4 regions of the Undibacterium sp. GW821-FHT11B02 genome follow, and region 4 is predicted to be linked to each of the others. Evidence: predicted binding sites of a transcription regulator. Region 4 holds the regulator's gene; each other region holds the start of a gene.
The links. The regulator sigma-54, encoded in region 4, starts transcription at its own class of promoters, with help from an activator protein. The targets are predictions, from matches to a motif close to TGGCANGNAANCTGCTTT.
Positions count from the first base shown of each region.

Region 1: AC1RVX_RS06010 (ammonium transporter) is a predicted target of sigma-54. The motif match lies at 2,533-2,550, and genes of this name have one in related genera.
Region 2: prpB (methylisocitrate lyase) is a predicted target of sigma-54. The motif match lies at 4,911-4,928, and genes of this name have one in related genera.
Region 3: AC1RVX_RS22750 (nitrate/nitrite transporter) is a predicted target of sigma-54. The motif match lies at 2,724-2,741, and genes of this name have one in related genera.

Region 1 covers NZ_JBXASD010000002.1:606,324-613,878, forward strand. The annotation lists gene AC1RVX_RS05995 (hypothetical protein) at 220-348, opposite strand; tRNA gene AC1RVX_RS06000 (tRNA-Met) at 437-513, opposite strand; gene AC1RVX_RS06005 (NUDIX hydrolase) at 641-1,210, shown strand; gene AC1RVX_RS06010 (ammonium transporter) at 1,280-2,482, opposite strand; gene aat (leucyl/phenylalanyl-tRNA--protein transferase) at 2,671-3,387, shown strand; gene AC1RVX_RS06020 (arginyltransferase) at 3,384-4,115, shown strand; gene AC1RVX_RS06025 (quinone-dependent dihydroorotate dehydrogenase) at 4,215-5,261, shown strand; gene AC1RVX_RS06030 (aldo/keto reductase) at 5,306-6,349, shown strand; gene AC1RVX_RS06035 (hypothetical protein) at 6,492-6,833, shown strand; gene AC1RVX_RS06040 (peptidylprolyl isomerase) at 6,932-7,555, opposite strand, start outside.
Region 2 covers NZ_JBXASD010000009.1:23,101-30,655, forward strand. The annotation lists gene AC1RVX_RS19350 (putative selenate ABC transporter substrate-binding protein) at 1-833, opposite strand, end outside; gene AC1RVX_RS19355 (GGDEF domain-containing protein) at 974-2,002, opposite strand; gene AC1RVX_RS19360 (chemotaxis protein CheC) at 2,002-2,613, opposite strand; gene AC1RVX_RS19365 (response regulator transcription factor) at 2,610-2,975, opposite strand; gene prpR (propionate catabolism operon regulatory protein PrpR) at 3,130-4,719, opposite strand; gene prpB (methylisocitrate lyase) at 4,969-5,859, shown strand; gene prpC (bifunctional 2-methylcitrate synthase/citrate synthase) at 5,958-7,106, shown strand; gene AC1RVX_RS19385 (GNAT family N-acetyltransferase) at 7,140-7,555, shown strand, end outside.
Region 3 covers NZ_JBXASD010000011.1:214,250-221,804, reverse strand. The annotation lists gene nirB (nitrite reductase large subunit NirB) at 1-2,401, opposite strand, end outside; gene AC1RVX_RS22750 (nitrate/nitrite transporter) at 2,771-3,985, shown strand; gene AC1RVX_RS22745 (bifunctional protein-serine/threonine kinase/phosphatase) at 4,009-5,721, shown strand; gene AC1RVX_RS22740 (putative bifunctional diguanylate cyclase/phosphodiesterase) at 5,875-7,555, shown strand, end outside.
Region 4 covers NZ_JBXASD010000010.1:77,711-85,265, forward strand. The annotation lists gene AC1RVX_RS21085 (enoyl-CoA hydratase/isomerase family protein) at 1-448, opposite strand, end outside; gene hpf (ribosome hibernation-promoting factor, HPF/YfiA family) at 1,053-1,400, opposite strand; gene AC1RVX_RS21095 (RNA polymerase factor sigma-54) at 1,509-2,996, opposite strand; gene lptB (LPS export ABC transporter ATP-binding protein) at 3,008-3,760, opposite strand; gene lptA (lipopolysaccharide transport periplasmic protein LptA) at 3,761-4,312, opposite strand; gene lptC (LPS export ABC transporter periplasmic protein LptC) at 4,340-4,984, opposite strand; gene AC1RVX_RS21115 (KdsC family phosphatase) at 4,981-5,529, opposite strand; gene AC1RVX_RS21120 (KpsF/GutQ family sugar-phosphate isomerase) at 5,529-6,569, opposite strand; gene AC1RVX_RS21125 (monovalent cation:proton antiporter family protein) at 6,683-7,555, shown strand, end outside.

The sequences.
Region 1 (7,555 bases), on a different contig from region 4:
CAGGCTCAGGTTCAAAAGAACCTTATTGAGCGCAAGAAGATGGAGGCAACCGGCTTATCATCCGGCAAAGCGCGCATGCGTGAGCTGACTGAGGAAATCACACGCCTGGTGGACGCCATCGCGGCCATCGGCCTGTCTGATGCTTTAAAAGCACGTCTGATCGCTGCTGAAAATGAGAAAAAACGTATTCAAACCGAAATTGACCAGGTCGCCGGGCCATCAGCGCAAGCCAATGCGAAAGAAGTGCAGGGACGTATCAAGCGTATTCTGATGGATTTGCAAGCAACCCTGGACACTGATACCCAGCGCGCCCGTAAAATCATTGGTGACTTGTTTGGTGATATCCATATCCTGAAACAGGACGACGGTATCTACGCTACATACGACAACGCCACCGAAAAACTGCTGATCGCAGCCGGTGGCGCATCGTCTAATGTGGTTGCGGGGGCAGGATTTGAACCTACGACCTTCGGGTTATGAGCCCGACGAGCTGCCAGACTGCTCCACCCCGCGTCTGAAGAATGAAACTATACATTGTTTTGCTGCTCTGCGCAATCCTTTTATGGGATTCGGACTATTGCGGTAGTTGGGCGGACAGGTGTTACACTCTGAGGATTCGCCAATTTCCACTCTTTTTCTCATGAAATTCTGTTCTGAATGTGCGTCCCCAGTCGTCTTGCGAATTCCTGCCGATGACACCCGTGAACGTTATGTCTGTCCGGCTTGCGGCACTATCCACTACCAAAACCCAAAGATGGTGGTTGGCTCTATTCCCGTATGGGAAGAAGATGGCGTAACCAAGGTCTTGTTGTGCAAGCGGGCGATTGAGCCGCGTCTGGGTTTTTGGACCCTGCCTGCCGGTTTTATGGAAAACAATGAAACCACTTCACAGGCAGCGCAGCGCGAAACGGAGGAAGAAGCAGGTGCCAATATCAAGCTGCATGAACTGTTCTCGATCCTGAACGTGCCACATGTACATCAGGTACATTTGTTTTATCGCGCCACCTTGCTTGATCTGGATTATGTGGCGGGTGTGGAAAGTCTCGAAGTGGCGTTATTTTCTGAAGAACAAATTCCGTGGGAAGATATCGCCTTTCCGACCACGACACACACGCTGAAATTTTTCTTTGCCAATCTGGCGCAGGTAAAACAGGGTGGTCAATATGAAGTGCATGCGCATGATATTTTTAAGCCCATACGGCACGGCTAATATGCACAACTGAAACTGGTATAAGTATAAAAATGGGCGATTTGAATTGATCGCCCATTTTTTTCGTCATCACCAACTGGTTTCTCGTTCCGCCGTCGATGAGATTTTATGTATCGACAAATCTGCGCCTTCAAACTCTTCTTCTGGCTCCAGGCGTATACCTATGACCTTTTTCAGGCTGGCATAGATGACATAACCGCCAACAAAGGCAATCACCACGCCCATGGTCGTACCCAACAGTTGCGACATGAAACTGACGCCACCCAGGCCGCCCAAAGACTTCATGCCAAAGATGCCGGCAGCGATACCGCCCCAGGCACCGCACAGGCCATGCAGGGGCCAGACACCCAGGACATCATCTACCTTCCATTTATTCTGGGTCCAGGTAAACATCCAGACAAAGATGGCACCAGCAATACCACCGGTGACCAGCGCGCCAAGCGGATGCATGAGGTCAGAACCGGCACACACAGCCACCAGGCCAGCCAGCGGGCCGTTATAAACAAAGCCGGGGTCATTCTTACCCATCAAGAACGCCACCAGGGTGCCGCCGACCATGGCCATGAGGGAATTAATGGCAACCAGGCCATTCATTTTATCCAGCGTTTGTGCGCTCATGACGTTGAAGCCGAACCAACCGACCGTCAGTATCCATGCGCCCAGAGCCAGGAAAGGAATACTGGAAGGCGGATGGGCAGCAATGGCACCATTTTTCATATAACGGCCACGGCGTGCCCCCAGTAGTAATACAGCAGGCAAGGCAACCCAGCCGCCAAACGCGTGTACGACTACCGAACCAGCAAAGTCATGAAATTCTTCAGAGAATGCAAGTTTCAACCACGCCTGTACGCCAAAGCGCTGGTTCCAGGCGATGCCTTCAAAGAAAGGGTATAAAACCCCCACTAGCAAGGCCGTGGCAATCAACTGCGGGTGAAATTTTGCCCGTTCTGCAATACCACCTGAGATAATGGCGGGTATGGCGGCAGCAAAGGTCAACAGGAAAAAGAACTTGACCAGTTCAAAACCGTTTTTGGCAACCAGCACCTCAGCCCCGGAATAGAACTGTACGCCGTAGGCGACGGTATAGCCGACAAAGAAGTAAGCGATGGTAGATACAGCAAAATCAACAAGAATCTTGACCAGGGCATTGACCTGGTTTTTCTTGCGTACGGTGCCTAATTCCAAAAACGCAAAGCCGGCATGCATTGCTAGAATCATGATCGCGCCAAGCAAGATAAACAGTGCATCAGCGCTACTATTTTGTGCAGTCATGCAAAAATTCTCCCAATAAAAGTGCAGATTTATATAAATGGCGCACCAATAAAGCAAAATACGTTCCAATTTAGTGCAAATTGATAAGTGATTGATTTAATGAAGAATTTGAATTTGAATGATTTAATGAGACATGTGTCTGCACTAAAAAATGGCGTCTTCTTGGTGCATCGTGATGGGATGGCAACGTGATCCCCTGGCTGGAAGCAGATAGCCCTTTCCCCCACCCCAGCGCGGCGCTGACAGAAAAAGACGGTGCAGCCGGCTTGCTGGCAGCCGGAGCCGATCTGTCGGCCAGTCGCCTGTTGTATGCGTATAAGAATGGCATTTTCCCCTGGTTTTCTGAGGGGCAGCCGATACTCTGGTGGTCTACCGACCCGCGTATGGTGCTGCAGGTGCAAGACTTCAAGGTATCCGCCAGCCTGAAAAAGCGCCTGCGGCAGGTCAGTAAAGACGCCCGCTGGCAGGTGCGCTTTGACACCGCCTTTGAACAGGTCATGCGCGCCTGTGCCGCGCCGCGCAAAGACAGAGAAGGCACCTGGATTTCTGAAGATATCGTGGCCGGTTATTGTGATTTGCACAAACAGGGATACGCTCATTCGGCAGAAGTATGGCTGGATGGTGAGCTGGTAGGTGGTGCATATGGCGTTTGCATAGGGCGCATGTTCTATGGCGAGTCCATGTTTGCCAGGGTTACGGATGCGTCTAAAATCGCCCTGGCCCACTTGGTGTTTTTCTTGCGTGAACATGACGTGAAAATGATAGACTGCCAGCAAGAGACGGGACATTTGGCATCTCTGGGCGCAAAACCGATTGCACGAAGCGAGTTTTTGCGCTGGCTTGAGCATGCCACTGTTTTGCCCGCCATTACGAATTGGACCATCACCAACAAGATCAGTCTGTGACCCAACTTAACGAATTACCCTTCGCCAGCATACAGTTTTATGCGACAGCGCCCTACCCTTGCAGTTATCTGGAAGGCTTGCAGGCGCGTTCGCAAGTGGCTACGCCTGCACATCTGATCAACGCGGATGCGTATTCAGAACTGGTGAAGAGTGGTTTCAGGCGCAGCGGCATCTTTATCTACCGGCCACATTGCGATAACTGCCAGGCGTGCACGCCAGTCCGTATTCGCGTGGAGGAATTTGAAACCAACCGCAGCCAGCGCCGTGCCTGGAAAAAACACGGCAACCTGACTGCGCGCGTCACCAGCCTCAGTTATGCACAAGAACATTATGAGCTGTACCAGCGCTATCAGGGTGAACGCCATGCCGGTGGCGGCATGGACCATGACAGTCGCGATCAGTATGCGCAGTTTTTGTTGCAAAGCCGGGTGAATACCCGTTTGGTGGAGTTCAGGGATGAACAGCAAGTCTTGCGCATGGTCAGCATTATCGATGTGCTGACGGATGGCCTGTCATCGGTGTATACCTTTTATGACCCGGATGATGCCTCGGCGTCTTATGGCACTTACAATGTACTATGGCAGATTGAACAAACCCGGTTGTTAAAGCTGCCGTACGTATATCTGGGTTACTGGATTGCGGCCAGCCCCAAGATGGCTTACAAAACCAATTTCCGTCCGCTGGATGCACTGATGCAGGGGCGCTGGCAAACATTGCGGGAACTTTAGCACTATCGGACAATTGATACCGGCCACTGCATACAGTCCTCACCGTATCAGCATTAGCAACACCACTATTTTTTCACCTATTCTTCCCTTCATAACTTCATGCCCGCGAAACTTCTTTATTCCCTGGTCCGCCCTGCCCTGTTTGCAATGGACCCGGAAAACGCTCATCACCTGACCTTACCCGCCCTACAACGCGCCAGCAAACTGGGCCTGGGCGGCATGCTGGGCAGCAAACCCACCGACGATGTGCACACAGTCATGGGTGTGCGTTTTCCCAATCCGGTTGGTCTGGCCGCTGGCCTGGACAAGGATGGTGCCTACATTGATGGTCTGGCCGCTCTGGGTTTTGGCTCGATTGAAATCGGCACCGTTACGCCACGTGCACAAGCTGGCAACCCCAAGCCGCGCATGTTTCGCCTGCCACAGGCAGAAGCTATCATCAACCGTATGGGCTTCAATAATGGAGGTGTGGATGCCTTTGTCAGCAACGTACAGGCATCACGCTTTTATCAGGACAAGCAAGGTGTACTGGGGCTGAACATAGGCAAGAATGCCGACACCCCAATAGAACGCGCAGCCGACGACTATCTGCATTGTCTGTCCAGGGTCTATCCTTATGCCAGTTATGTGACAGTAAACATCTCTTCGCCCAACACCAAGAACCTGCGTCAGTTGCAGGGGGCCAGTGAACTCGATGCCTTGCTGTCGCAATTAAAGGAAGCCCAACTACGTCTGGCGGACGAGCACAAGCGCTATGTGCCAGTTGCGCTTAAAATTGCACCGGATATCGATGCGGAACAAATCAAGACCATTGCCGAAGCCTTGTTGCGGCACAAGCTGGATGGTGTCATTGCCACCAACACCACGATTACCCGCGACGCGGTACAAGGCTTGCCCCATGCTGAAGAAGCAGGCGGCCTGTCGGGCAAGCCAGTGTTTGAGGCATCCAATCGTGTCATACGTGCCTTGAAGGCAGAACTGGGAAATGAATTGCCCATCATAGGTGTAGGCGGGATTTTCTCCGGTGCCGATGCGGTGACGAAAATGCAGGCAGGTGCCGCACTGGTTCAATTGTATTCTGGCCTGATTTACCAGGGCCCGGCATTGGTCAGAGAATGTGCCGACGCGATACGACTAAGCAAATAGACCAAGCAAATAGACCAAGCAAATAAGTTCAGATGAAAGCAAACATGAAAAAAGTATTTTTGGGCGACAGCCAATTAAATGTAAGCACAATCTGCCTGGGCACAATGACCTTTGGTGAACAGAATACCGAAGCGCAGGCGCATGAGCAGCTGGATTATGCGCTGGAACGCGGTATCAATTTTATCGATACCGCAGAAATGTATCCTGTCATGCCACGCGCCGAAACCCAGGGCAGGACGGAACAATATATAGGCAGCTGGCTGAAAAAATCCGGCAAGCGCAGCGATGTCGTACTGGCGACCAAGGCTGCCGGCCCTTCGCGTGGCATGAACTGGATGCGCAATGGCGAGACGGATCTGAATGAAAAAAACCTGCGTGCTGCAGTAGAAACCAGCTTGCAACGCTTGCAGACTGACTATATCGATCTGTATCAATTGCACTGGCCCAGCCGCAATGTTCCCATCTTTGGTCAAAAGCAGTTTAACCCAGAACTGGAACGCCCTTGCACCGCCATTGCAGATACTGTGGCCGCCTTGAATGCACTGGTCAAGGAAGGCAAGATCCGCGCTTTTGGTGTGTCAAATGAGAGTGCCTGGGGTGTCAGCGAATTTGTCAAACAAGCCGACCTGCAGGGTGCACCACGTATCGCCAGCATACAAAATGCCTACAACCTGGTGAACCGTGCTTTTGAACAGGGTCTGGATGAAACCTGTTACCGCGAAAAAGTTGGGCTGCTAGCCTATAGCCCACTGGCCTTTGGTCAACTCAGCGCCAAATACATAGACAATGCCCAGGCATCTGGCCGCCTGACGTTGTTCCCACCTAGCTGGAGCCCGCGCTACCTGCGTGCCAGCGTCTTTGCTGCCAGCAAGCGCTATGCAGAACTGGCACGTGCCAACGGCTTGACACCCAGTCAGTTGGCGCTGGCCTGGTGCTATTCGCGCTGGTTCGTCGCCAGCACTATCATCGGTGCGACAAATCTGGTGCAATTGAAGGAAAACATTGATGCACTGGAAGTCAGTCTCAATGATGAGCTGATAGCGGGAATCAACGAGATTCATGCAGAGCTTCATAATCCCGGGCAATAAATAATGTAGAGGTAAATGGCTATCCGCCGGGCAGCAGGTAGCGCCCCCTGTTGTCTAATGCCCGGCGAATTCGATGAATTTAGCGTAGAATGAAGTTGCAATTGCAACAAACGCCTATTGATCCTTTTACCGGAGAACCGAGATGTCCCAATTGCGTATTACGATCATCAAACTTGCCGTCTGCATCCTGGCCATTATGGGATTGTTGATGACATTTGCATACAGCGCCTTTCCTGGCGCTTCGTTGTTCAAGATGGCGTATTTCTCTGTCATCATCATCGTTGCCGTTCTTGCCATGGGGGTTGTCAGTGTGTATATCACTGGCGAATTCAAGCAATGGAGTCTCAACAAGGGTGCAACCGATACCGGCTGGCTTTGGTTTAATGCCGATCCATCTGGACTGGAAGCGATGAGAAACGGGGTTGATGTCACTACCCTGTCTGCCAAAGCAAAACAGGCAGACACGCCAGACCAAAACGCCTGACCAACATCATCGCGGCAAAGTAAAAATGCAGGCCAGAAATTTTTCTGGGCCTGCATTTTCGTTTGCCTCTTTAACCGACCAGGCTCACCGCAAACAGCTTATTTTTGTGCGCGTACCGGCACAGGTACATTGCACAGATCAATATAGCCCGCCGGTACCTTGTACCAATCACCGCCACGGTTTCTTTGTGCTTCGACGATGGATTTGAATGTCGCTGTATCGGTACGTATAATTTCCAGCTTGCTGCGTTCTGCTTCGGGTACATCAGCCGCAATCTTGATGGATTTGATAGGCGTGCGCTCTTCGGCTTTTTCATAAAAACCAAGATTGCCTTTACCACGCGGCAGCGTCGTCAACAATTCCATGCCCTGCATGACACGACCGACCACGGTAATATTTCTGTCCAGTTGTCTTGGTGCATGGCCAGTGACGACGTATAGCGAGGTGCCATCACCACTATTCGATTCTGTACCACGTGCGACACCTACGGTGGCATAACAGTGTGCCAGCCATGCTGTGCCTGCCTTGGGATCACGCCCAGCCGGAAAGCCATTCGCATGCCCGACTTGCGGGGCAAAACCATCAACATCAGGCAAACGGGTGAAGGGCATGCTGGATGGATATTTGACAGTAAATTCGCCTTCCAGCTGACGCCTGGCTGTTTTCACCTCCCGTTTTTCATCCGGGTCTGCCCATTGCGCAACATAATTTTCTTGTGAGCG
Region 2 (7,555 bases), on a different contig from region 4:
AGCAGGCCGGCATTATGTGCAGCCGCTTCTATGGCCTTGTAGTTGTCAGCCTTGGTCGGGATGAAGCGTGTAGCACGTTGCAAGTCCAGGATTTCCTTGTCTTGCGGATTGGCTGGATCGAGATTCAGGAAAGCATCGGTGATCTTCTTGCGCAAATCAGCAGGCATGTCGGCACGTACTGACCAGTTGTAGTCAAAATAACCTGGTGTGGTGTAAAACACGTGTACCAGTTTAGTATCAACTTTGCCTTGCGCCAGCAGTTTTTCCCAGACCGAAATATTCAGTGCACCTGCATCTACCTTGCCACCTGATACTGCGGCTACGGTCGCATCATGGGTGCCAGAAAAGGCGATGCGTTTCATGTCGGTGTCAGGATTGATCTTGGCTGCCAGCAGATAAGCACGTGGCATCAGATGGCCTGACGTGGAAGATTCTGAGCCAAAGGTAAAAGTTTTGCCTTTCAGATCTTCCAGTTTATTGATGTTTTTATCGCTGGTGATGAATACCGATTTGAATTTTTCATCTTCTTCGCGCTGTACCAGTGGGATCACCTGGTCTTTGCTGCGTATCTTGGCCTCGACGAAAGTAAAACCACCGAACCAGACCAAATCGAGTTTTTTATTGATCAAGCCTTCCACACATGCCGGGTAGTCGTTTACCGGGACAAATTCCACTTTCATTCCCAATTTTTTCTCCAGCATGGCACCCAGGGGTTTGAACTTGCGCTGCAATTCTGTTGGCGCTTCATCTGGTATGGCGGATACGCGCAACACCTGCTGGGCACTTGCCAGGCCAGAAAATGCCAGCAAACTGGCGGCGATCAGGTGATGCATGGTGCGACGTGTTGGTGAAAAATCTGAAAATGATTTACGCATGCTAGTGCCTTCTAAAGTGTATTTTTGACCTGATTGACTGTTCAGGCCATGAATTGATTGCAAGATTGCTTAATTGGAATTAAACCAGGCATACCAAATCAGCTGAGCAAGCCTTCGTTGTGGCTATCGGCAGAGGTGCTGGTCGATGATGGCGCGCGAAAATTTTGCAATGGTAAATAATGGCTTTGGTTACGACCTGCTTTTTTTGCTTCATATAATGCAGCATCAGCGCATTTCAGCAGCAAATGTTGATCTTCATCCGGATGTTTGTGAAAATTGCTGAAACCTATGCTGATGGTGACGCGATCTGCAGCACGGGAATTGCTGTGTGGGATATTCAACTCCCATACTGCACTGCGCAGTTTTTCTGCAAACTGTATGGCAGAGTCGGTGGGCATATTGGGCAACATTAAAATAAATTCTTCGCCACCGTATCGTGCCAGCACATCAGTGGCACGTAGCAATTGTTTGCGCAATGCGGCAGCGACCAGTATCAGCGTTTTGTCGCCGGCTACATGTCCATAGCTGTCGTTGTATTCTTTGAAGCAGTCAACATCCACCATGAAAACTGACAACGGTACTTTGTGACGTACTGCATGACCCATTGCCATTTTGTAGTGTTCGTCGAAGAAACGGCGGTTATAGATGCCGGTCAGACTATCGGTGGTGGCTTCACGTTTCAGCGCTTCAGAATGGGTACGCAGAATTTTTTCGCGTTTGATTGATGTTGAAGAATCGCTGACCTGAATCAGGCATAGCCTGGTGCCATTGTCCGCAGTGAGCGGTGTAATGGTGATGGACTGATGGATGCGTTTTTTTTCATCGTCTTGCTCGCTACGGTCAAACAGCGGCAAGGGGGAGCGGTGCAGGGCATTCGACAGGACGACCGGCAGTCCGTAATTCAGGGTATTGCTGATGGCGTTCAGGATGGCGCGGCTGGGCAACTCTTCAAAAGCCTCTGATATGTGGCGACCCAGCGCCTGTTCTGCGGCGACACCACTATGTCTTTCTATCCAGCCGTTCCACAGACGGACATGCTGTTCTGCATCGACCAGTATCAGACCGAGACTGATTGAATTCAGAATTTGTTCCACAGCGACTGGGCTGGTGGACAGCAACTGCACCATCAGGTTTCCCCCAGGAAACGTTCTATCTGAGTGACCAAATCAGTCAACGAGGTTGAACTGAGCAAGAAAATCAGGTGACCTTCAGAATGCCTTCTTTCTATTGTCAGGTCTATGTGCAGTAAAAGCACATATGGCTGATCGTGGTCATCACTGACACGACGGAAAATTTCTTCCGTGGTAGCAACTGAATAGTCAGGCAAGGAACAACTGAGTGGAATATTGAGCATATCAGCCATGGCTGACAGGCAGGCGTTGAGTATGATGTTACCCAGCTCGCACATGGCTTCTTGTTCGAACTCTGCCAGGTCTTCGATGCTGATTTGCGATCCCATCATGTCACGCACAATTTCCAGCGCATGGTCTTCAGTGAACAACAGTATGGCATCAGCTTCAAACGAGCCGCTAAAAGTCTGGTGTACTGCACCAAACTTGTCGTTTTGCATACCCATGATGGAGAAATCAATCTCCGACGACTTACGAATTTCTACCGAGGGAACTGACAGGCGGACTTCTTCGCCGACGATATCGCTGAGGCTGGCTGCCGCTCTGCCTGCACCGACATTGAAAACTTCACTCAGTGCATCAAGATGAAGTTCAGTCAACGTGTTCATTGCCCGCTCGCGAAATAATTGAGGACGAGGGTGATCGATTTTTCGGTGACAGGCTTGGCCACGAACACACTGCCTATGGAATTGGCGCGTGTCTGCATGCTATCTTGCACATTGGCAGAGAAGATGGCAATGCGCACATGGGGATTGTCCTTCAGAATTTTTTCTGCAGCATCCGTCCCCAGCATGCCAGGCATGTTGATGTCCATGGTGCAATAGTCTGGCTTGTTTTCCTGCACAGATTTCATGGCTTCTTCGCCTGTACTGGCTTCGAATATTTCCCATTCAGGCTGTGCCGCCTTCACATGGGCACGTATGACCATGCGTGACACTTTGCTATCATCAACAATTAGTAATTTTTTCATAATATTTTTATGTAAAACAAATGCACCCATTGATATTGAGTTGCAGCTCAAATTCATTTTACCTTACCGAGCCGGAAATTGAATGGTCAAGATGCTCAATAAATGCTTCCGTGAAGGTATTTGCACAGCTTATTTTGTGTGTCCGTTGTCATTTTCAATTTTTCAGTCGCCGCCACAAGGTGGTTCTGCTGATACCCAGGTAACTGGCAACGGCTTCGCGGTTGTGCCCGAATTTTTCCATGACCTGTTCCAGCGATTCTTCCAGGGCTGGTACCGCCGTTTCTTCCTGTTGAATACCAGTCATTACCAGCTCAGGCAAAGTTTTTGCGACAAACCCAGGTGTTAGTGCCTGTAAGGGTTCGGCTGCCAAAAACAAGGCCAGACGTTCCATCAGGTTGCGTAATTCTCTGATATTACCCGGCCAGGCATAGTGCTGGAGCAAAGAGCCGCAAGAGGCAATTTCCGCATGCAGATTGGCGTGTGGGCGGGTACCCATACCAGCCAGCGCATGTTTCAGGAACCATTCTGCAAGAGGGAGCAGATCGTCCGTTCGTTCCCGTAACGCGGGCAGATGCAGTCGCAATACCGCCAGGCGAAAATACAGGTCGGCGCGAAATTTGCCTTCCTTGATGCGGTCTTCCAAATTGCAATGCGTAGCGCTGATAATGCGTACATCGACAGGAATAGGACGCATGCTGCCGACGCGTATCACTTCACGCTCTTCCAGTACCCGCAACAACCGGGTTTGCAAGCCCAGGGGCATTTCACCAATTTCATCCAGGAATACGGTGCCGCGATGCGCAGTTTCAAACAGACCAGCATGGCCACCCCGTTTTGAGCCTGTAAATGCACCTTCTTCATAGCCGAATAATTCGGATTCCAGCAAGCTTTCGGCAATGGCACCGCAATTGACGGCAACAAAAGGCTGGCGCGCTCTGGTGCTTTCGCGGTGCAGGGCCTGGGCGGCCAGTTCCTTGCCGGTGCCAGTTTCACCTTGCAGCAACACGGTAGCGGGGGAGCGGGCAAACAGGACGATGGATTTACGTGTCGCCTGCATGATGGTCGAATCACCTCGCAAATCATTCAGGTTGTGGCGGGCACGTAGCGAATCTGCTGCCGGATGCTGGCGACCACGGGCGGACTCCAGTCGCGTCAGGCGGGCAATTTCCAGTGCATCATCAAAAGCCTGCCGTATCGACCCCGCTGAATACATGAAAATACCAGTCAGCCCGGCTTCTTCCGCCAGGTCAGTGATCAGGCCGGCACCGACGATGGCCTTGATGCCACTGGCTTTCAGTTCGCTGATCTGGGCGCGTGCATCTTCTTCCGTGACGTAGGTGCGTTGTTCCAATGGAAAGTCGAATGTGGTTTTGAAATCTGTCAATTCAGGCATGGTTTCCTGGTAATTGATCAAACCAATGGCGGGTGATACCTTGCGCGCCCTGGCCAGCGCCTGCATGACATCAAAGCCACTGGCCTTGGCGATGACAACCGGAACTGGCAGGCGGTTTTTCAGGTAGGCACCGTTTGAACCGGCGGCGATGACAGCATCGCATCTTTCCGTTTGCAGACGTTCTTTCAAGTATTGCGCAGCTTCTTCAAAACCCATGTGTATGGGTTCGATATCGGCGCGGCCATCGTATTCGACCATGATGTCGCGAAACATGTCGAACAGGCGTGAAATGGACACTGTCCAGATGACGGGTTTGTCGCTGTTGTCGCGCTGTGGTGGCGGGTGTTTCATTGTTGTTCGTTTTTTAATGATTGTTTCAATTTTTGTTTCAACTATGTTTCGTTTATGTTTCAAGTGAAATATTGAAACACCATTATGCGCCATATTGTTGGTGTGTCTCAAGCTCTGTTTGGTATTTCTTATCCGATAAGTGCTTGATTTGTATGTGTATCAGTCATTCTCATTTGCTCTGTTGTCAGAGGTGGCACGCCGATTGCAATATGCTTGCCAGAATCTATTCATTAATCTGAAAGCATACACATGAGTACATACTCCGCAGGTGCCGCCTTCCGCAAGGCGATGCAGGAAGAATCCCCATTGCAGGTCGTGGGCGCAATCAACGCCAATCATGCCCTGCTGGCAAAACGTGCCGGTTTCAAGGCGATTTACCTGTCCGGTGGCGGTGTTGCTGCTGGTTCCCTGGGCTTACCTGATCTGGGTATCTCCAATCTGGATGATGTCCTGACTGACGTACGCCGCATAACCGATGTCTGTGACTTGCCTTTGCTGGTCGATGTGGATACCGGCTTTGGTGCTTCTGCCTTTAACGTGGCACGTACTGTCAAATCCATGATCAAGTTTGGCGCCGCTGCCATACATATCGAAGATCAGGTGGGAGCAAAGCGCTGTGGACATCGTCCTGGTAAGGAAATTGTCAGCAAACAAGAGATGGTAGATCGCGTCAAGGCAGCAGTGGATGCGCGCACCGACGACAACTTCGTCATCATGGCCCGTACCGATGCGCTGGCGGTGGAAGGTCTGGAAGCTGCTATCGAGCGTGCCCTGGCTTGCGTTGAGGCAGGTGCAGACATGATCTTTCCGGAAGCGATTACTGAACTGGCGATGTACAAGCAGTTTGCCAATGCCGTCAAAGTGCCTATCCTGGCAAATATCACTGAATTTGGTGCTACGCCCCTGTTTTCTGTTGAAGAACTGGCGGCCGTGGATGTGGGCCTGGTGTTATATCCCCTGTCGGCTTTCCGTGCCATGAACAAGGCGGCAGAAAACGTCTATGGTGCGATACGCCGTGACGGCACGCAAAAGAATGTCGTCGACACCATGCAAACCCGCATGGAATTGTATGAACGCATCAATTACCACGACTTTGAGCAAAAGCTGGATGCCCTGTTTGCACAGCAAAAGTCCAAGTAGAAACTATATAAACGTTCCCGCTCTTGTGTTGAAATTTGTGCTGCATCAAATCAGCAAGCGGGAATAGCACTTCTAATGAAACGATGGAGAAAAAAATCATGACTGAAGCAGTTCCTTTCAAACCCAAGAAATCGGTTGCCCTGTCTGGTGTGACTGCAGGTAATACTGCCCTGTGTACCGTAGGCAAAACCGGCAATGACCTGCATTACCGTGGTTACGATATTCTGGATGTGGCTGATGCCTGCGAGTTTGAAGAAATTGCCCATTTGCTGGTGCATGGCAAATTGCCTACGGCTTCTGAACTGCGTGCCTACAAAGCCAAGCTCAAAGCCCTGCGCGGTTTGCCCGCCAATTTGAAGGCGGCACTGGAATGGCTGCCAGCATCTTCCCACCCTATGGATGTCATGCGTACCGGGGTATCCGTACTTGGTTGCGTGCTGCCAGAAAAAGATGACCACAATACCCCGGGCGCACGCGATATCGCTGACCGGCTGATGGCTTCGCTGGGTTCCATGCTGCTATATTGGTACCACTACAGCCACAATGGCAAACGCATAGAAACAGAAACCGATGATGATTCTATTGGTGGTCATTTCCTGCATTTGCTGCATGGTGAAAAACCAAGCGAACTGTGGGAAAAAGCCATGCATACATCGCTGATCCTGTATGCAGAACATGAATTCAATGCGTCCACCTTTACCGGCCGTGTCGTTGCTGGCACAGGTTCTGACATGTATTCCGCCATTACCGGCGCGATTGGTGCCTTGCGCGGCCCTAAACACGGTGGTGCCAATGAAGTCGCATTTGAAATCCAGAAGCGTTACGACAATCCAGATGAAGCTGAAGCGGACATCAAGAAACGTGTGGAAAACAAGGAAGTCGTGATCGGCTTTGGCCACCCCGTGTATACGATTGCTGATCCACGCAACAAGGTCATCAAGGAAGTGGCACGTAATCTGTCCAAGGATGTCGGCGCGATGAAAATGTTTGACATCGCTGAGCGTCTGGAAACAGTGATGTGGGATATCAAAAAAATGTTCCCCAACCTTGACTGGTTCTCTGCCGTGTCCTATCACATGATGGGTGTGCCGACTGCCATGTTCACGCCTTTGTTCGTGATTGCGCGTACATCGGGTTGGGCGGCACACATCATAGAACAACGCATCGACAACAAGATCATTCGCCCTAGTGCCAATTATGTTGGCCCTGAAGACCTGAAATTTGTTCCCTTGAATAAACGTAAATAAGCTAACGTAAATAAGCAAACCAAAGGTTGCAATATGAAAGTGCAGGCAGACCTGTCCAAACTCAGCACCAGACGCGCTGTGAGGCAGGATCTGCCGCGCCTGCTGGAATTGATCGCCGACGATGATCTGGGCAAGAACCGTGAAGGCGTAGGTTCGGAGGAGGCATGTTATGCAGAAGCCTTTGACCGCATAACTGCTGACGATAATCAGTTCCTGATGGTGGCCGAGATGGATGGCCGCATCATTGCCATGCAACAGGTGACTTTCATCCCTGGCCTGAGCAGGAAAGGCGCTACCCGCGCCATGATAGAAAGCGTGCGGGTCGATAGCTATCTGCGCGGGCAGGGTATAGGACACTGGTTTATAGAGCAGGCCATACTATTGGCGCGCGAGCACCGTTGCCAGTTGGTGCAGCTGACCAGCGACAAGAAGCGCATACAGGCGCACAG
Region 3 (7,555 bases), on a different contig from region 4:
TATCGACCTGGGCTTTTTCTGGTTCATGCCATGGATCAGACTCACCTTCCAGGGCAAACAGCAGGCGCTGGTAAAGGTCTTTGCGGCGCTCGTCATCTTCAAGGATGATTTTCTTCACATAGTCAAGACCGACACGGGCAAGGTAGTGTACCGTACGTTCCAGATACCAGCCTTCTTCGCGATACAACTGCAGGAAGGCCCCTGTATATTCCATGACTTCTTCATGGGTTTTCAACTTAACCAGGAATTGCGCAACTTCAGTTTTGATACCGCCGTTACCGCCTACGTAAATTTCCCAACCGGAATCAACACCAATCACACCAACGTCCTTGATACCTGCTTCAGCACAATTACGTGGGCAGCCGGATACTGCCAGTTTGACCTTGTGCGGCGAATACATGCGTGCCAGTTCACGTTCCAACTGTTGGCCCATCAGAGTCGAATTTTGCGTACCAAAACGGCACCATTCGCTACCCACACAGGTTTTTACGGTACGCAAACCCTTGGCATAAGCCAGACCAGACGGCATCCCCAGGTCTTGCCATACTGCGCGCAAGTCTTCTTTCTTCACACCCAGCAAATCGATACGCTGACCACCGGTGACCTTGACAGTCGGTATATTAAATTTATCAACCACGTCAGCTATCCTGCGCAATTCGCTGGCATTAGTTTCACCACCCCACATACGCGGGATGACAGAGTAAGTACCATCTTTCTGGATATTCGCATGTGAGCGTTCATTGATGAAGCGCGATTGCGGGTCATCCTTGGCTTCACGCGGCCATGTGGAAATCAGGTAGTAATTGATGGCAGGGCGGCAACTGGAACAACCATTAGGTGTACGCCATTCCATGAACTCCTGCACGCCTGCAACCGTCAGTAACTTGTTGGCCTTGATGGCATCACGCACTTGTTGATGGCTATGATCAGTACAAGAGCACATAGGTTTGACTTTCGACGCAGTCGAATAATCACCACCCGCCGTAAACATGATGATCTGTTCTACCAGGCCAGTACAGGAACCGCAGGATGCCGACGCCTTCGTGTGCTTGCGTACGTCATCGAGCGTGAACAGACCTTTTTCCTTGATAGCCTTGACGATGGTGCCTTTGCAGACACCATTACATCCGCAGACCTCGGCATCATCCGGCATGGCAGCGGCCTTGGTATGACCTTCATGGCCAACGTCACCGGTATTCGATTCGCCAAACATCAGGGAATCGCGGATTTCTGAAATGTTCTTACCTTCACGCAGCAGTTTGAAATACCAGCTGCCATCCACAGTGTCGCCATACAGGCAGGCACCAATGAGCTTGTCGTCTTTCACCACCAGCTTTTTGTAGACGCCGCCTATGGGGTCAGACAAAACGATTTCTTCCGTGTCCTTACCACCCATGAATTCACCGGCAGAGAACAGATCAATGCCTGTCACTTTCAACTTGGTGGATGTGACTGACCCTTGGTAACGACCAATACCGAAATTCGCCAAATGATTGGCGCAGACTTTGGCCATTTCAAACAAAGGCGCAACCAGACCATAGACCGTGCCACGATGGTTTACGCATTCACCGACGGAATAAATACGTGGATCATAAGTCTGCATCGTGTCGTTGACGATGATGCCACGATTACAGTACAGACCGGCAGATTCTGCCAGCGCCGTATTTGGACGTATGCCGACAGCCATAACAATCAGTTGCGCAGGAATTTCCAGGCCATCCGTAAAGCGGATCGATTTTACATGGCCATTGTCGTCACCGATGATGGCTTCCGTATTTTTTTCAAGCAGGAAGTTCAGGCCGCGGTCCTCCAGGGATTTTTGCAACATCTTGCCGGCAACCGGGTCCAGTTGACGCTCCATCAACCAACCTGGCAAGTGCACCACAGACACGCTCATGCCACGCATTTTGAGACCGTTTGCAGCTTCCAGCCCCAACAGACCACCGCCGATGACGACAGCATGTGTATGTTCTTGCGCAGCGGCGATCATGGCGTTGGTATCATGAATATCGCGGTAGGCGATCACGCCCTTGAGGTCTTTGCCAGGCACTGGCAACATGAAAGGAGTGGAACCAGTCGCCAACAGCAAACGGTCGTATTCGGTCTGGGTACCATCTTCGGCAATCACGATACGTTTATGGCGATCGATTTTGGTGATTTTTTTACCGAGGTGCAGAGTGATATTATTTTCTTCATACCAATCCACATCATTGAGCATGATGTCCTTGATAGTTTGCTCACCTGCCAGCACCGGTGATAACAAGATGCGGTTGTAATTGGCATAGGGTTCTGCACCAAAAACGGTAATGTCGTACAAATCCGGGGCAATCTTGATCAACTCTTCAAGGGTACGCACACCTGCCATACCATTCCCGACCATCACTAGCTTTAATTTCTTCATGGCTGCTCCTTTGCATGTCTCCGCGATCTATAAGCAAGAGCAATGCCAGTTCGAAATTTCTGGGAAATCAACTTTCCCGCTTTATTCTGCGCGCACCAATATAACCGTATATAAAATAGCTTTGCACAGGGAAAACCAACAATTAATCAATCAGCATAATAAGTAGTGCCACTTACTGAAGCGCAGCATAAAAAATTCAAGTTTTACAAAAAAATCCCATGCCAAACTAGTGCGCTGCACCATTTAATTTACGCAATGCACATTTTTCGCGCATTTTCCATCATATTTAACAATTGAGCCCTACATATCCCGCACAATTTGATGGCACGGCACTTGCAAGTGGCATCATCGTTCACCATTGGAGCGATCATGCAAAAAACATCATTCTGGAAAGCAGGCCATCCGCCAACACTGTTAGCGGCATTCTTTTACTTTGACCTGAGTTTCATGGTCTGGGTCCTATTGGGTCCATTGGCGATACAGATATCCAAAGACCTGGGGCTGACCGCTGCGCAAAAAGGTTTAATTGTTGCCACGCCTTTGCTGGCTGGTGCCCTGCTGCGTATCGTGATGGGCATACTGGTCGATCACCTGAAACCCAAAAAAGCTGGCCTGATAGGTCAGGTTGTGGTGCTGGCAGGTCTGTGCTGGGCCTGGCTGGGAAACATACATAGTTATGAACAATTATTATTCCTGGGTGTAATCCTGGGGGTGGCTGGTTCTGCCTTTGCAGTCGCGTTGCCGCTGGCTTCCCGCTGGTATCCGCCAGAACATCAGGGTACGGCACTGGGTATTGCCGGTGCAGGCAATTCAGGTACTGCGTTTGCTGCCTTGTTTGCACCAGCGCTGGCCATTGCCTATGGCTGGTCGAATGTATTCGGACTAGCGCTGATCCCGTTATTGGTAGCACTGGTTGTGTATCTGGTCTTTGCCAAGGATGCCCCTGGCGAAACACCGAGCAAATCACTGAGCGAATACCTGGCCGTGCTGAAAGACAAGGATGCCTGGTGGTTCATGTTCTTCTATAGCGTAACCTTTGGTGGTTTTTCTGGCCTGGCATCTTCATTGACTATTTATTTCAATACTCAATATGGCTTGTCGCCGATACATGCCGGTTATTTTACGGCTGCCTGCGTATTTGCCGGTTCACTGGTGCGCCCATTTGGTGGACGTATTGCTGACCGCATAGGTGGGATCAAAACCTTGTCAGTGATGTATAGCATTGCTGCTGCTTTCTTGTTTATCGCAGCCACAGGCTTGCAGTCGTCAGTAGCTGCGGTGGTTGTTTTTGTAGTCGCCATGCTGGCTCTGGGTACCGGCAATGGAGCAGTATTCCAGTTGGTACCTCAGCGCTTCCGTAAAGAGATGGGTGTGATGACTGGTCTGGTCGGTATGGCTGGTGGTATCGGCGGCTTTTATCTGGCGGCCAGTATGGGTTATTCACGTCAGATCACCGGTAGCTATCAACTGGGTTTGTCGATTTTTGCTGGCTTGGCCATTGTCGCCCTGATCGGTTTATCATTGGTGAAGAAACGTTGGCGCACCACTTGGGGGTCTGCTGCCATGACCACCGCAAAAATCTGATTACCTGAGAATTAACCCACACCATGCCTCTTATTGTCACCACCGGCTATCAGTCTGTTGCAGGGGTACGTAGCCGGAATGAAGATTTTGTCGGTATGGTGACGCCGGGCGACCCGGAATTATCAAGCAAGGGGATGATACTGGCCATTGCTGACGGCGTCTCTGGCAGCGAAGGTGGGAGGGAAGCGGCTGAATATGTGGTGCGCGGTTTGCTGACCGATTACTACGCCACCCCGGACACCTGGGAAGTCACCACTGCACTGGAAAAAGTGGTGGTTGCCATGAATAGCTGGGTGCAGCAGCAAGGCTCAGTCCGGCGCGAACTGGCTGGCATGGCGACTACTCTGACCACGCTGGTATTACGTGGCCGTATGTATTACAGCGCGCACGTCGGCGATACCCGCTGCTACCTGTTACGTAATGGTTCACTACAGAAATTGACCCAGGATCATGTCTGGGACAGGCCAGAAATGCAGCATGTGCTGACGCGTGCAATAGGTCTGGATTCACACCTTGTGATTGATCATGGCATGGGTGAATTGCGTGTCGGCGATGTCTTTTTGCTTGCTTGCGATGGCATCTGGGCCACCATCAGCGAATATGACCTGTGTGATTACCTGCAGCAGGTCGGCGCTCAAACCTTAAGCCCGGAACAAGCCAGTGCCGCATTATGTGAAGCAGCAATAAAAGCTGGCTCTCAAGATAATTGCAGCGCAGTGGTAGTCCGCGTACAAGAATTGCCAGAAGGTGATTTGCGTGATGCCATCACTGAATTGCATGTATTGCCCGTGCCACCACGCATGAAACCCGGCCAGACGCTGGATGGTTATGTGATTGATGAGATCATGCATACCTCACAGACCACCCTGCTATACCGCGTAACTGATCCGTTACATCATCGCAAGCTGGTGTTGAAAACCCTGCACCCCGATCGCGCCACAGATGCTCAGGAACGTTCGGCCTTTGCCCACGAAGCCTGGCTGGCGAAACGGGTAGTCGCCCGTTTTTTCCCGCAGGTGATCACGCCTGAGCAAAGAAATTACTTATATTATCTGTCCACCTGGCATGCTGGTGATTCCCTGCAAAGGCGTTTGGATGCCGGGCAACACTTTACTATCCCAGAAGCTGTGGGATATGGTGGCAAACTGGTGCGTGCTGTCGGTGCCCTGCACAGGCGCAGCATACTGCACCGCGACCTCAAGCCTGCCAATGTGCATTTGGGTGACGACGATGAAATCCGCATTCTGGATCTGGGTGTAGCACAATCTGGCTTTGACAGCAAGGATAGCTCGCAGGTCAGCAATTTCAATCTGGCAGGAACGCCCTCTTTTCTGGCACCGGAACAATTCCAGGGAGAACCACCATCCAGGGCAACGGATATCTATGCCACCGGTGTAACCCTGTATTACCTGCTGACCCGGCACTATCCTTATGGTGAAGTTGAGCCATTCCAGCGCCCAAAATTCGGTGAACCGGTGCCGCCGGGTCGCTATCGACCGGACCTGCCGCACTGGCTGGAAAATGTCCTATTGAAAGCAGTTGCCCGTGACCCGCAAGACCGCTTTGAAACAACGGAAGAATTTCTGCTGGCACTCGAACGTGGTGCCGCCCATCCCCTACCCGCACCGGCTATCAAACCACTGGCCCAGCGCGACCCACTGTCGCTCTGGCGCACCCTGGCCATCGTCTCCATCGTTGCCAATCTGTTGCTGGTCTATCTATTGATAGCACGATAAGCAAGAATTCATTTCACGGTTACACTAGGGCGTGCTGCATGTCAAATCCAGATTGATGTTGTTCTGGCTCGGTTGATGCAGACATTGATGTTGCCCTTGGAATTAATAGTGTATTAACATTGGGCAGACATTCACTTGTGGACTGATATTGCCATGCGTTACAGCTTTGACCGCCTTGTACATTTCCTGCGTCTGCGCCGTATTGGCGTGCGGCTGGCACTCAGTTATGGTTTGCTATTGGTACTCTTCACCATCGTCCTGTTGTTACCAATTTCACAAATTCGTAAAATGACGACACTGAGCGAGCAATTTGCCCGCAAGGATATGCAAAGCCTGCTATATGTGCAGGAATTGAGCGTATCCACAGAAAATGTTGGTCGCGCCATGCTTAAACTGTTAACGGTGTCACGTGAACTGCGCGTACCTGAATACACCGCTGTTGACGAAAAAAATCGCCGCATGGATCAATTGATTGCCGCGCTGGAAACCACACTCAGTGACGAAGAACAATTACGAAATCTAAAGATACTGAAAGAAAAACGCAAAATTTATCAAAAATATTATTTTGAAACTGTTAATCAGTTAGAAGAAGAAAGTCAGGAAGCAGCCAAAGAAACGTTCTTACAGCAAGTACAGCCTGCACTGGATGCCATGCTGAAAGACTCAAAGAATTTTCTGAAGCGCGAGCAGGAATTGATCCAGACACATCAGGCAGAAGCACAAAAGGATTTTGAACGAATAGGCTTGATGGTAGCCATACTATCCTTACTGGCAGTGTTTGTCGCCGCCCTGCTTGCCTGGCTCACTACCAGAAGTGTCGTGAAACCGCTGGAAAGGCTGGAAGCCAGCGCCCTGCAAATCGCCAAGGGCGACTATCAAACCCGCTTCATACCCAGTAAGACTGAAGAAGTGGCACGTGTAGGCGAAGCCTTGAATGCCATGGCCGCCGCCATCGGCATACGCGAACAAACCGTCGAGCACCTGGCTTACTATGATTCTCTGACCGACCTGCCCAACCGCACCTTCATGCTGAAAACGCATGATGGCAAAGGGGAGCCGCATCAGGGACTGATATTGATGGATCTGGCCCGCCTGAAAATCATCAATGAAACCCTGGGCTTTGATACCGGCGATTCTGTCATTTATGACGTAGCCACACGTCTCAAATCAGTCATCAGTCAGGAGGATGGCGGGTTAAAACCCTGGCTGGCAAGAATGGCCGGTGGTGCCTTTGCCATCCTGTGCTTTAACGCCAGCAAAACCGCTATGGAATCCTTGCATCAGCGCATTGATGCCATCATGGCTGAGCCGGTCAAGTGCGCGCAATATTCTGTCGATGTAAGCCTGGTGTTTGGTCTTGCCATCACGATGGACAATGCGCTACCGTTAATGACATTAATACGCAATGCCGAAGTCGCTCTGTATGCAGCCAAGCGCAGCGCCAGCGCGGCGGCCTGGTACACCGATGCGCAAGAGGCTTCGCGCCTCAGTCATTTAAGCCTGCTATCCGATCTTCGCTCTGCCGTCAGAGATTCAGAATTGCAAATGTGGCTGCAACCCAAACTGCACCTGAACGATGGCAAGGCCTATGGCTTTGAGGCACTGGTTCGTTGGCAACATCCAACACGCGGCTTCATTTCCCCGGCAGAATTTGTCCCCTTTGCTGAACGCACCGGCTATATCAGCATGCTGACCATGTGGATGCTGGAAAAAGCCATTACCACCCTGCTTAGCTGGCAACAAGATTATCCGCAACAAACCATTGCCGTCAATGTCAGCACCCATGATTTGCGGGACGCCAGTTTCCCGGATCAGATCGCTGCCCTGCTACAGC
Region 4 (7,555 bases):
GGAACAGACCAATATTCACTTCCGGCATCGCCATCTTGGTACGTTCTGTAACGATGCGCAGGCGGCTGTCACTGCCTGCCTGGGCGATACCCATGCCACCACCCATGACCACGCCATTCATCAGCGCGATATAAGGTTTGGGATAGAAATGGATTAAATGATTTAGTGCATATTCTTCAGTGAAAAAATCTTCCAGTAAGGCCGAATCACCTTTGGGTGTTGCAGTACCCACGTCATAAAAGAAACGGATGTCGCCGCCGGCACAGAAGGCTTTTTCGCTACTGCCATGGATAAGCACTGCACGCACATTGCTATCTTCTTGCCAGGCCAGTAAGCTCGTGGTGAGCGCACGCACCATCTCCAGTGACAATGAGTTCAAGGCTTTTGGCCGGTCCAAGGTGATGTAGCCGATGTTATTCTTGACAGAAGTGAGGACAAATTCGCTCATGGTGATTGACTATAGGGAGAGGATGAAGCTGTTATTTTAGCTTTGTCAGAGATGCGCGTCACGGAGCGCATGATCATATATGGAAATCGTGTGACGAACGCTTGGTCGTGGTTTTGATTTTGGGGTTGTTTTTTGACTTTAAACCGCTTGGGACGTAGCAATTTGTGCTTCACAGAAAATGGATCAGAAAGCTTCGTGTTTGAGCCGAAGGCGAGTTTCGAAGCTTTCCCATTTTTTGGGATGCACAAATTGTGCTGAAGCATAGCGTAAGCACCCGAAGGGCAAGTCTGCGGTCGCCTTTTCTTTGGATACTTGCTTTTGGCGAAGCAAAAGAAAGTATCTCGGCCGCCGGGCCGAGACCCGGCTTGTATCTACAAAGAGCAATCGTTTTCATCAAAGTATGGGAGGTAACAAATGACTTTGGAGCGCCCGCCATATTCCTGACCACCTATGAGTTACAGTAATATGTGCACAGCTTGTCAGAGAGCAATCAATTTAGTGAATTAAATATATGATTTATTTCAAACCCTGCACCCAACAAAAAAGGACGCTTTTCGCGTCCTTGTTTTGGATACCCGCAACCCGAAGGCAGGGGTGGTAAGTCTTATGAAGCCGATGCCGGATCAGGTATGTGCTTGATGGCGTCGTGCTGATGGTTCTGAATCTTGTCTTTGTGCTTGATGACCTGACGATCCAGTTTGTCTACCAGCGTATCAATCGCTGCATACAGATCATGAGCCAGACTTTCAACATGAATATCTTTGCCACTGATATGCAAATTAATGTCGGCTTTGTGTCGTTTTTCCTTTTCCCGGAGCTTGTCCACCGTCAGGATGACGGCGATATCAATGACCTGGTCGAAATGTCGCCTGATACGTTCTAGTTTGGTATGTACATATTCACGAATTGCAGGAGTTACTTCGACGTGATGTCCACTGATGGTGAGATTCATACTGTGCTCCTATAGTGATGTTGCTTGCTGTAACGATAAGCTCATTGCTGTCTTATTGCCTTGAGCTAAATCATATATAGCAATTCAAACCGTGATTACAAGGACTGCTTACAAAGATTTACGCAAACTCACTGGGGGGATTTTGAGGGCTTCACGGTATTTGGCAACTGTCCGTCGGGCAATTACCATGCCCTGTTCACCCAGCATGTCTGCAATTTTGCTATCAGAGAGTGGGCTTTTCTGGTCTTCTGCTCCTATCAACTGCTTGATGAGTGCGCGTATCGCGGTGGAAGATGCTTCTCCCCCTGTTTCCGTCGCGACATGGCTGCCGAAAAAGTATTTCAACTCAAACATGCCGTGAGGGGTCAGCATGTATTTTTGAGTTGTTACACGTGAGATAGTGCTCTCGTGTAATCCTAGTGTATCAGCAATTTCGCGCAAAACAAGGGGGCGCATGGCAACAGCACCGTGCGTGAAAAAATTGCGTTGTCTTTCAACTATCGCTTGTGCAACGCGCAAAATGGTGTCGAAACGTTGCCGCATATTCTTGATGAGCCAGCGCGCTTCCTGCAGCTGTGAGCCCAACCCACCTTCACCACGATTTTGCTTCATGATGTTGGCATACATGCTGCTGACACGCAATTTGGGCATAACATCCTGATTCAGCATGACTTGCCAGCCATTACCTGATTTCTTGACGATAACATCCGGCACAACATAATCAGATTCATCGACCGCAAAGTCGATGCCAGGGCGGGGTTTGCATAGCCTGATGACAGTTTGTGCGTCGCGCAAATCTTCGTCATCACAGTCAAGAATTTTCTTGAGTTTGGTGAAATCTCTTTGTGCAAATAAGGTCAGTTGCGTTTCAACAATTTGCAACGCCAGCCTGCGTGTCACGAAAGCAACTTTTGGCAAACGCTTGATTTGCAGGGCCAGGCATTCTGAAGGTGTGCGAGCGCCCACACCTGCCGGGTCAAAGCTTTGTAGCATGTTTAAGGCAAACGCCAGCTCTTCTGGTTCGACACATAATTCCAGTGGCAGGCTAGCATGGATTTCTTCCAGGGTTTCCGTCAGGTAGCCATTGTTGTCGATGGCGTCAATCATCAGCTCGACCAGGGCGCGGTCACGGGGTTCGCGCAGGTTCAAGCGCATTTGTTCTTGCAGATGTTCTCGCAGCGTGATGTGGGCGGCACCTAGTTGCGGGCGACCATCTTCATCGTCACTGCTCTTGCTGCCGTGATGCACATCATCAAAACTCCAGTCATCTTCACTGGCGCTGGTTGCCTCGTTGCTGATGGCGGTGTCCGTTTCACCTTGCGGCTCGGCAGTGCTACTGCTTTCATCTCGTACGGCGGGTGCTTCCATGCCGGCATCAGCCGCTGTGCTGCTGGTATTGATGGCACCGTCGGCCAACAGCCGTACGGCATGGTCCAGCGGGTCATCCACACGCTCCAGCATGGGATTTTCTATGAGCAGGGTTTCCAGTTCCTGGTGCAATTCCAATGTGGACAATTGCAGCAATCGTATCGATTGCTGCAATTGAGGCGTCAATGCCAGATGCTGGGAAGTACGTAGTTGCAGGCTTTGTTTCATGATGATTCCCGTCACATCCGGAAATGTTCCCCCAGATAGACGCGACGCACGGATTCATTTTGTATGATGTCATCCGGCTTGCCGCTGGCCAGTACTGCCCCCTGATTGATGATGTAGGCATGATCACAGATGCCCAGGGTTTCACGTACGTTATGGTCGGTAATCAACACGCCGATGCCACGTTCCTTGAGAAAACGCACAATACGCTGGATTTCGATTACGGCAATCGGGTCAACGCCGGCAAAGGGCTCGTCCAGCAAGACAAAACGCGGATTGGTAGCCAGTGCACGGGCAATTTCTACACGTCGGCGTTCGCCACCTGACAGCGACAGCGCCTGGTTTTCCCTGATCTTTTCAATTTGTAAATCGGCCAACAGGGCGTCGAGCCTGTTGGTGATGGCATCTTCGGAAAGAAATTTTCCGTTGGCATCTTTTTGTAATTCCAGCACAGCACGGATATTGTCTTCTACCGTCAGTTTGCGAAAAACGGAAGCTTCCTGAGGCAGGTACGATAAACCAAGCACGGCCCTTTGGTGTATAGGCAGTTGCGAGACATTGACATCATCGATAGTGATATCGCCGGCGTCGGATGGCACCAGGCCAACAATCATGTAGAAAGAGGTGGTTTTACCGGCACCGTTCGGGCCAAGCAAGCCAACCACTTCACCACTTTTCACTTCCAGCGATACATCGCGCACCACCTGGCGCGCGCCATAGCGTTTTTGCAATCCCTTGACGAGCAAGGTACTAGGCTTGGCACTCATTTAATTGGTCTGTTTGGGTTGCAAGGTGATTTTGACGCGGCCAGCACCGTCTACATGCTGACCAGTGGTTGAATTGGTACCGATGGCAATATCATTTTTACTGTCGTAGGACAAGTATTCGCCTTCCTGTTCCTGAGTGACCTTTTTGCCCTCCAGGTAGCGCACTTTGGCTTTGGAGATGAATTTGACGATCTCTGTTGTCTGATTGTATTCAGCACGGTCGGCTTCGCCTTCTACCCACAGATCGGGGCCGCCATCGCGTTTTTGCCGGAAGCTGACTTTTTTGCCGACACCACCAGTCAGTACCACAAACTGGTCACCATTTGGTGCTTCGGTGACGACGGCTTTTTCAGAGTTCACTATTAGCGTACCGCGTATCAGTTGCACACCTTTGGATAAGATACGTACGCTGTTTTTTCCATCGCTTTCAGAATAGCCGGCTTCTATCGTGGTTTCCTTGAAGCTGTCAGCTTTTTCTGCGCTTGCTGGTGTATGGATAAAAACAAAGCCGGCCAGCCCCAGACACTGGGTAAGGGAGCGTGTCAATTTCATCTGTTTCATTGGCAAATATCGCTTTCTCTATTTGGATGGTGTAGGGGGCTCAGGGTCACGCTTCTTTAAATGTATGTGCACCTTGCTTAACAGGGCCAGATGCTGGGTGGAATTGTTGGCCACCATGCCGACTGCGGTGGTGTCCACTTTTCCCGTTTTTACAATAATGGGTTTGTCGGTTTTGACAATGTCATCGTCAGGTAGCAGCAACAAATAACTGGTCTCCAGACGCATGAATTGTGAGCTGAGGCCTTCGGGCCTTTCCATGCTGACATGGTCATACAGACGCACTTCATCATGTTCACGTTTGGGGGTGGTAACCGTAGATTTTTGTGACACCACAGCCAGGTCAGCCAGCAGGTGCAAAGGCGGACGATCTACATCAAAGCTATTAATTTGTGGGCGCTGGATTTCTATATTGTCCGTGCGCGGAAGGTGGATCAGGCGCTGGCCGGTGATGTGGTAATTCGCCTTGCCATTATTCGATAGCCGGATAAAATTGAAATTTTCCACATAATAATCCGGTGCAGAACGTGCCGACGAACGGTTTTGTTCGTCATTCGCATTCCGGCGTATTAGTTCCATGACCCAAATGGTACCAAGGGTAATGACACCCAGCAGAATGATCGCCAGCCAGATGCGAAAGCGGTCTATGGTCATGTGATGTTTCATGACAGGTATGCCCCAATCGCCTTGTCATATTTGTTCTGGGCACGCAGGATGAAGTCGCAGACTTCGCGTGCGGCACCTTTGCCACCAATGGCAGCTGTGACGTAGTTCACTCTTTGCCTGACTTCGGCATGGGCATTCGGTACGCTGGCAGAAAAGCCGCAGCGCATCAGTATTGGCAAGTCGATGATGTCGTCACCGATGAAGCCGCAAGACTTCTCTGCAATATTGAGTTCTGCTATCAGTTGCAGGAAGGCTGATTTTTTATCGTGTATGCCCTGACGCACGTGGGTAATGCCAAGATCACTGGCGCGCTTGCTGACGATTGGTGATTGCCTGGCGCTGATGATAGCCGTGGCAATGCCAGCCTGTTGCAATAGTTTGATGCCTTGGCCGTCAAGCACGTTGAAGGTCTTCATCATTTCACCTTCCGGTCCGAAATGCAGGCTGCCGTCAGTGAGTATGCCATCCACATCAAATATCATGAGCTGAATGTTGGCTGCGTTTATTGTTGCAATATGGGTTGCAGTTTGTTTAGCCTGTTCCATCAGATTACCTTGGCTCTTGTCAGGTCATGAATATGCAGTGCACCGACCAGTTTGCCCTGTTCATCTGCCACCAGCAATTGATTGATGCGATGGGTTTCCATAATTTCTACTGCTTCTACAGCCAGTTGTTCTGGCCGTATGCGGTGCGGATTGTCATGCATGACTTCGGCAATCTGTAATTGTGTGAAGTCACGTGTGCCATCCATCAGGCGACGCAGGTCACCGTCGGTGAAAATGCCGACAATATGTTGATCTTTATCCACCACGGCGGTCATCGCCATGCCTTTTTTGGTGATTTCCAGCAGCGCAGTTTTCAGGCCGGTATCTGGCGTCACTTGAGGTATGGCATCACCAGTGCGCATGACATCTCTGACATGGGTCAGCAAGCGACGGCCAAGTGAGCCACCGGGGTGGGAACGGGCAAAATCTTCTTCGCGAAAACCACGTGCGTCCAGTACGGCAACGGCCAGTGCGTCACCCAGCGCCAGCGTTACCGTGGTACTGGCAGTTGGTGCCAGGTTCAGTGGGCAGGCTTCTTTTGCCACATGCAGATTCAGGTGTACATCGGCCAGTTTCCCCAGGCTGGATTCCGGGTTGCCAGTCATGGCGATCAGTTTGACACCCAGGCGCTTGATGATGGGCAGGATGGACATCAATTCAGATGCTTCGCCAGAATAAGAAATGGCAATAAATACATCTTGAGGTGTCACCATGCCAAGATCACCATGCGCGGCTTCTGCCGGATGGACGAAAAAGGACGGCGTGCCAGTAGAGGCAAAAGTGGCGGCGATCTTGCGGGCGATATGGCCAGACTTGCCTATGCCTGAGACCACCACGCGACCGTGGCAAGCTAACAACATATACACTGCCTCAGAAAAGCCAGCAGCGTCACCATTACTCAGGCGCTTTTGCAATGCAAGCAGGGCATCGGCCTCGATTTGCAGGGTTTCGCGTGCCAGTTTCAGAGCACGTTGCGCAGCTTCAGTCGTGCGCACAGGTGCAACATGGTCGCGAGAGGATGGGGCATTGAATTCATTCATGCCCGCAGTATAAACGAAATCTGCAAAGCAAGAACTCTGCCAGTTGTAACGTAGTGAATATTGTTTGCCCCAAAGCAGGTTTCAGACGCGATAAATCGGCAATAATAGTAAGTATGACAGGTCTAGACACTACATTATTATTGCTGGCAGCCGCCGTAATGGGCGTGGTCGGTTTCCGCATGTTGCAACTGCCGCCCATGCTTGGTTACCTGGTCGTTGGTATTCTGATTGGTCCATATGGCCTGGGAGTGGCGGAAGAAAGCGCCGTCACCCATGAACTGGCTGAGTTTGGCGTAGTGTTCCTGATGTTTTCGATAGGGTTGGAATTTTCCCTGTCCAAACTGATGGCCATGCGCAAGGCGGTGTTTGGGTTGGGGATGGCGCAGGTGCTGGTGACCATCTTGACCAGCATGCTGTTTGGCTGGATAGCCAGCCGCTGGTTGCCACCTTTATTCAAAATCAGTTGGGAAGCTTCATTCGCGCTGGGTGGTGCGCTGGCCATGTCTTCCACTGCCATTGTGTCAAAAATGCTCACAGAGCGGCTGGAGCTGGAAAGCCTGCACGGACGACAAATCATCAGCGTATTGCTATTCCAGGATCTGGCTGTTGTACCTCTGCTGATTCTGGTGCCAGCACTGGCATCAAAATCCCCTGACCTGGCAAAAACCCTTGCTTTGGCAAGCGGTAAGGCCATCGTGGTTTTGGTTCTGTTGCTGGTGGTCGGGCAAAAAATCATGCGTACCTGGTTCAGCATCGTAGTCAAGCGGCGTTCACAAGAGTTGTTCATGTTAAATCTCTTGCTGGTTACTCTTGGCGCCGCCTGGCTGACCGACAAGGCGGGGCTGTCCATGGCTCTGGGGGCTTTCGTGGCAGGCATGCTGATTTCCGAAACCGAATACCGGCATCAGGTGGAAGAAGATATCAAACCCTTTCGCGACGTGTTGCTGGGTTTGTTCTTCATCACTATTGGCATGTTGTTGAATGTG